One region of the Flavonifractor sp. HCP28S3_F3 genome, then DNA from elsewhere that is predicted to be linked to it. Evidence: riboswitches for the same ligand, from Rfam matches in the RefSeq annotation. Region 1 holds a riboswitch; the other holds the start of a gene.
The links. Region 1 has a riboswitch for glycine ahead of gcvT (glycine cleavage system aminomethyltransferase GcvT). Riboswitches for the same ligand answer to the same signal wherever they lie in the genome.
Positions count from the first base shown of each region.

Region 2: it holds a riboswitch for glycine, as region 1 does, so the genes downstream of both, ACTNB1_RS00425 (alanine/glycine:cation symporter family protein) here and gcvT (glycine cleavage system aminomethyltransferase GcvT) in region 1, are expected to answer to the same signal.

Region 1 is NZ_JBQHUF010000004.1:97,722-101,124, reverse strand. Features, by position in the region: gene gcvH (glycine cleavage system protein GcvH) at 1-18, opposite strand, end outside; gene gcvT (glycine cleavage system aminomethyltransferase GcvT) at 52-1,128, opposite strand; glycine riboswitch at 1,249-1,333, opposite strand; gene dpsA (dipicolinate synthase subunit DpsA) at 1,472-2,338, shown strand; gene ACTNB1_RS05695 (dipicolinate synthase subunit B) at 2,341-2,919, shown strand; gene ACTNB1_RS05690 (hypothetical protein) at 2,981-3,403, opposite strand, start outside.
Region 2 is NZ_JBQHUF010000001.1:76,799-80,201, reverse strand. Features, by position in the region: gene ACTNB1_RS00435 (aryl-sulfate sulfotransferase) at 1-869, opposite strand, end outside; gene ACTNB1_RS00430 (sulfite exporter TauE/SafE family protein) at 897-1,673, opposite strand; glycine riboswitch at 1,944-2,026, shown strand; gene ACTNB1_RS00425 (alanine/glycine:cation symporter family protein) at 2,139-3,403, shown strand, end outside.

The DNA.
Region 1 (3,403 bases):
TTCATTGGGGATGTTCATAACGATTACCTCCTGTATTGTAATGAAAGAAGTTTACCCTCTCTTATAGAACGGGGTTTTGATGACCTCTGCCTCGATCCTCCGGCCCCGGACGTCCACCTGCACCACGGTGCCCGGCTCCTTGTAAGCCACGTCCACCCTGGCCATGGCTACCGCCTGGCCCAGCCAGGGGCAGTGGGTGCCCGAGGTGACTACGCCGATCTGCTTCTCTCCGTCGTACACCGGGCACTCCTCCCGGGCGATGCCCCGGCCGGTGATCTTCAGCCCCACCCGGCGGCGGGACACGGGACGGGCGTTCTCCAGGGCGGCCTTGCCGATGAAGTCGGGCTTATCCAGCTTGACGAAAATACCCAGCACCGCCTCGTAGGGGTTGATGGTGGGGGAGAGCTCGTGGCCGTAGAGGGGCATGGCGGCCTCCAGCCGCAGGGTGTCCCGGGCGCCCAGACCGCAGGGGACCAGGCCGAAGGGCTGACCCGCCTCCAGCAGGGCGTCCCACAGGGCGGGGGCGTCCACCGGGGCGCAGTACAGCTCGAAGCCGTCCTCTCCGGTGTAGCCCGTCCGGGAGACCATGCAGGGGAAGCCCTTTACGGTGCCCTTCAGCACGGCGGAGTAGTTTTTTTCCGGGATATCGGATGTCAGGGTGCGGAGGATCTCCTCCGCCCTGGGACCCTGGAGGGCCAGCTGGGCCACCCTGTCCGACCAATCCTCCATGGTGCAGTCCCCGGTGAGATGTTCGGAAATCCAGGCGGCGTCCTTGTCCTTGTTGGCGGCGTTGACCACAATGAAGTACACCGTGTCGCTCACCTTGTACACGATCAGGTCGTCCACCACGCCGCCATCGTCATAGCACATGGGGGAGTAGCGGGCCTGACCCTCGTACATGCCGGAAAAGTCGTTGGTCATCAGATGGTTCACGTTAGCCAGGGCGTCGGTTCCCCGGAGCACCAGCTCTCCCATGTGGGACACGTCGAACAGGCCGCAGGCGGAGCGCACCGCCTTGTGCTCGGCGATGACGCCGGAGTACTGCACCGGCAGCAGCCACCCGGCGAAGGGGACGATCTTGCCTCCCGCCGCCACATGGCGGTCGTAAAGCGGGGTCTTCTGTTCCATCTCCATTACCTCCTTTTTGAACAGCAAAAAAGCGCATGGCAATTACGCCATGCGCCTCTGTCCTGGTACCTGAGAGTTTTGCCCCCGTCGGCGCGGGCCGCAGCCCGCTTTCCAGAGTCTCGTCAGGGACCGGTCCTTCTGCCTGAGAGATCACTGCGCTGCCCCTTCGGCGGCGGCCTGTGCCGCGCTCTCCCGGTCCCGTCATCCGACCATATGAACTTATGGGTTTATTTCCAACCTCAGTATATGGTACGTTTTCCGAAAAGTCAACCGTCACTTTCTCGTTTCACCCTTTCCCCGGACTTACATAAGATGGGATGCGGCAGGAAAGGAGGCGGATACCGTGCGGCATGAATTGGATATCTGGATCATCGGCGGGGACCGGCGGCAGGCGCGGCTGGCGGGCCTGCTGGCGGAGGACGGACACACCGTACATACCCTGGGCCTGGGTCCGGCGGTTGAGGGCGTGAAGGAGGAGCGGGAGCTTTCCGGGGCGGCGCTGGCCGACTGCGTGGTGCTCCCTCTGCCGGTGGCGGCTTCGAGCGGAAAGCTGAACGCCCCTCTGGCGGAACAGGAGATCCCCCTGGAGGGGGTCTTTGCCGCCCTGCGGCCGGGCCAGGTGATCTGCGCCGGCCGGGTGGACCCGGGCACCCAGGCCATGGCCCGGGACCGGGGACTGGTCCTCCACGACTATTTTGCCCGGGAGGAGCTGGCGGTGGCCAACGCGGTGCCCACCGCCGAAGGGGCCATCCAGATCGCCCTGGAGGAGATGCCCGTCACCCTCCACGGCAGCCGGGCTCTGGTCATCGGCTACGGACGGCTGGGCAGAGCCCTGGCGCCCCGGCTGGCGGGGCTGGGGGCCAAGGTCAGTGTGGCCGCCCGGAAGTACGCCGACCTGACCTGGGCGGAGGGCTTCGGGTTCGGCACCGAGCACACCGGGGAGCTGAAGGGCTGGCTGTGCGGGTACGACCTGGTGGTCAACACCGTGCCTGTGCAGGTGCTGGGAGAAGAGGAGCTGAAGGAGCTCAAGCCGGAGTGCGTGGTCATCGACCTGGCCTCCCTTCCCGGCGGTGTGGATTTTGCCGCCGCCAAAGCTCTGGGGGTGAAGGCCATCCAGGCCCTGTCTCTCCCCGGCAAGGTGGCTCCGGCCACGGCGGCGGCCTACCTGCGCAATACCATTTGTCATATTTTGAATGAGTTGGGAGTGTAGCTATGGAACCCATTCGGGTGGGATTCGCCTTCTGCGGGTCCTTTTGTACGTATCATCAGGCTATGACGGCCCTGGAAAAGGTCCACGCCCGCTATGGGGACGTGACCCCCATTGTTTCCGAGACCAGTGCCGCCACCGACAGCCGGTTCGGACCGGCCCATGAGTACATGCGGGAGATGGAGCGCATCTGCGACAAGCGGGTCATTGACTCCATCCCCAAGGCCGAGCCCATCGGCCCCAAGCACCTGCTGGATGTGCTGGTCATCTGTCCCTGCACCGGCAATACCCTGGCTAAGCTGGCAAACGGCATCACCGACACCACGGTGACCATGGCGGCCAAGGCCCACCTGCGCAACGGCGCTCCGGTGGTGATCTGCATGGCCACCAATGACGGCCTGGCGGCCTCCGCCAAAAACATCGGTACCCTGCTGGACAAGAAGCACGTCTACTTCGTCCCCTTCGGCCAGGACGACCCGGCGGAGAAGCCCACCTCCCTGGTGGCCGACTTCTCCCAGGTGTGCGACACCATCGACGCCGCCCTCCGTGGGGAGCAGCTCCAGCCTCTGCTGCTGCGGAGATAAAAGAGACGGGCAGACAGGTACTGTGCAGTACCTGCCTGCCCGTTTTTGATTCATATCCCGCTCAATCATGGAACGTGGAGGAACTGATGGTGCCATCCCCAAGTTCATGGGGCTCCCCATACTGTTGGATATAGGCCAGCAGTTCCTCCGCGGTCTGTGGCGGGACGGAGTAATAGGCTTCCGACTGCTCCTGGGCGGAAGCGTAGCCGTTGTAGGCCGCTGCGGTTCCGTCGGAAGCAAATTCGAGGATCCATGATTCGGCAAACCGAAGGGTTAGGATCGGCTCTTCCGAGGGCGCCTTATCCTGCTGCTGCCAGGCGTCAAAATCGAACAGCTCCGCGAAAGCGTCCGTGCCCTGCAATTCATAATAGGAATTTTCTGCCTTTACCAGGATGTATTCACAGCCTGCGGCGGCACCGGACAGCCCACCCACTGTGATCTGGTCATCCAGCGGTTTGGAGAAACCCAAAACAGCGGCGCCTGC
Region 2 (3,403 bases), on a different contig from region 1:
ACACAGGTCAGGATCTCATTGTCCACAAACAGAATCCGGTCAAAACCATAGCCCTCCAGCACCATCTCATAGCGCAGGATGCCGTCGTTGTCATAGAAGAATCCATAGCCCAGATATCCGTTGACCCGCATCATGGTGAACAGGCCCTCCGCCTGCTCCGCCTCCGAGGAGCCGTCGGTCACCTCCAGCCGGGTGGCATAGCCCGAACTGGTCTCCGGCATGTCCACCTGGAAGCGCACCACCTGTCTGGTATTGCCCCAGCTGCCGGTCATAGTCAGGGTAACGTAGTTGGTCTCCCCAGGCACCAGACCGATCACCTGGAACTCATGGGTCCGGGAATACTCCTGGCCTGAACTGTCGGCGGCGTCAGCGGTAAAGTCGGGGATATCCTCGCTGTCCACGTGCACCGTGTAGCTGACGGCGGTAGCCCGATCGGTTTCAAAATACAGATACAGCCCATTGCTCCCGGTGCCATATGGATTGAGCACAGCCAGAGGTGTGGTGGCCGTCCACGCCATATCCCCTGTGTGCTTCAGCTCCTCCAGGGCGCCTTCCAGCCGCTCCTGCACGCCCAAATCATAATAGCTGAATCCTTCTTCCTCGATATCCTGAGGCACCAGTTGGATAGCCCGCAGGCCATCTCCCAGTTCTGCCTCCGCGAAGTCCACCTGCCACTCGTCCATCTCAGCAATGACATCGCCGGTCTCAAAGGTCCAGTCGGTACGCACGGTGTGCTCCTGCTCCGTAAAATATTTTGAGACCAGCAGAATCGTTACCGGGATCAGGATCACCAGAGCGATCACGATGACCAGCAGGATCAGGCCTGTTTTCTTCCAGCTCTTTTTTGACGTCGCGTTCTTTGATGCCATATTTTTCGCCTCATTTTAAAATTTTTATTATAAAAGTGAAATGGCTATCAGCACAACACCCAATGCGGTAAGGATCACGCCAGTCAGGCGATTAAGCAGCAACGCATCTGCACGGGTGGCGATTTTAGCTGCGATCTGCGCCCAGATAAGCGTGAAGATCACACACATCACCAGTAGGAGCGGACGGGGCACACTGCCCATGGCAAAGTGACTCAAAGACCCTGTCAGCGCAGAAAAGGTCATCACAAAGACGCTGGTCCCCACAGCGGTTTTCAGCTCGTAGCCCAGTACCGCCGTCAATACCATCAGCATCATCATGCCGCCGCCTGCTCCGAAAAAGCCGCAGACCAGTCCGATACAGGCGCCGCCCACAGCCCCCTTGATGATCTGCACAGCGCGGCTGCCGCCCTGAAGGGTGCGGTTTGGCGACGTGACGGGAAAAAACAGGAAGCGCAGACCAAGCACCAGCGTCATGAATACGGAAAATCCGCCCAGCGTGCTGTTGGGCACCATAGTGGACAGCCAGCTGCCCACCATGGTCATGCCCAGCACCCCGCACATCATCACCAGCCCGTTTTTGATGTCGATGGCGCCGTTTTTCGCATAAGTATAGGCACTGACCGCGCTGGCCAACACGTCACTGGCCAGTGCAATGGCAATGGCGTCATAGGCCGGCACGCCCAGAAAGGTGACCAGCATAGGGCTGATCACCGTGGCCGCACTCATTCCCGCAAAACCAGTACCCAGTCCCGCGCCAGCGCCGGCCAGAAAGCAGATCAAGATCTGAAACCAAAGCTCATTCAACTCAGACTTACTCCTTAGTTATGGGTTCTCTGTCCTATGCTAGCAGATACCGGCTTTTTTCTCAACAGTTTCCTTGTGGGACAACCGCAAATTTTTGACATATTATTTTTCCGACAGAAACCATACACTTGACAATGTCCACCTGTGGCGCTATAATGTCCTTCACAAGTAAACAGGACAGTTGAAGCGCCCAGGAAAAAGCATTGGCTTGCCGAAGGAATAACACTCTCAGGCGTTCCGCTCCGGAACAAAGACTGCGCGTGAATGTCACTCTGGAGAAGCTCACGAACTGGGTGCCGAAGGGGCAAAGCGGTGGAAGAAAGGCCGCCAATCTCTCAGGCAAAAGGACAGAGGATAAACGATACCGGCGGTGCCGTTTGGCCCGACCGGGGATTTTGTTTGTTTTTCAGGCCGTGGGCAGACCCACGGCCTGTTTTCTTGAGAAAACAAAAGCGAGGAATCACTATGTCGGAAGCACTGCAATCGTTAGAAGCCTGGCTCTATCCCATCGTCTGCGACATCAACATCACACTGTCCAGCTACATTCTGGTCTTTCTGCTGATCGGAGTAGGGCTGTGGTATTCCATCCGCACCCGGTTCATTCAGATTCGCTGCTTTGGTGAGGGCATGCGGAAGGTCTTTGGCAATCTGTCCCTGCACGGCGGCCGTCAGGAACGGGGCATGAGCTCCTTCCAGGCTCTGGCTACAGCCATCGCCGCCCAGGTGGGTACCGGCAATATCGTGGGCGCCTCCGGTGCCATTCTTACTGGCGGTCCCGGCGCCATCTTCTGGATGTGGGTCATCGCCTTCTTCGGCATGGCCACCATCTATGCTGAAGCCACGTTGGCCGTCAAGACCCGCGTGGTGGACGAGAAGGGCAATATCCATGGCGGCCCGGTCTACTACATCACCACCGCCTTCAAGGGCACTTTCGGTAAGTTCCTGGCCGGCTTCTTTGCCGTGGCTATCATCCTGGCCCTGGGATTCATGGGCTGCATGGTCCAGTCCAACTCTATCGGCTCCACCTTCCAGACCGCTTTCGGCGTGCCCTCTTGGGCAGTGGGCATCGTGCTGGTCATCATCTGCGCGGTGATCTTCCTGGGCGGCATCAATCGGCTGGCAGCTGTGACCGAAAAGCTGGTGCCCATCATGGCGGTGATCTTCCTGGCTGGCGGTCTGGTGGTACTGGTAGTCCGCTTCCGCTATATTCCTGAAACCTTCGCCATGATCTTCCGCTATGCCTTCCAGCCCCAGGCCATTATCGGCGGTGGGTTCGGCTACGCCATCAAAACAGCCATCAGCCAGGGCGCCAAGCGGGGCCTGTTCTCCAACGAGGCCGGCATGGGTTCCACCCCCCACGCCCACGCCCAGGCCAACGTGAAGGATCCTCATGAGCAGGGCGTGGTGGCTATGGTAGGCGTATTCATCGACACCTTCGTGGTACTGACCCTCAACGCCCTTGTGGTCATCTCCACCCTGTACACCAGCGACGGCATTCTCCACACTGGCGTTATCCCGGAGGGAATCAGCAAAACCAATCTGGCTCAGACGGCCTTCGGTACCGTGTTCGGCACGGAAGGCGGTGCCATGTTCGTGGCGGTCTGCCTGTTCTTCTTCGCCTTTTCCACCGTGCTGGGCTGGAACATGTTCGGCAAGATCAACGTGGTCTACCTTTTCGGCAAGAAGGCAGCCCCTGTATACGCTGTCATCGCTCTGCTTTTCATTTTCCT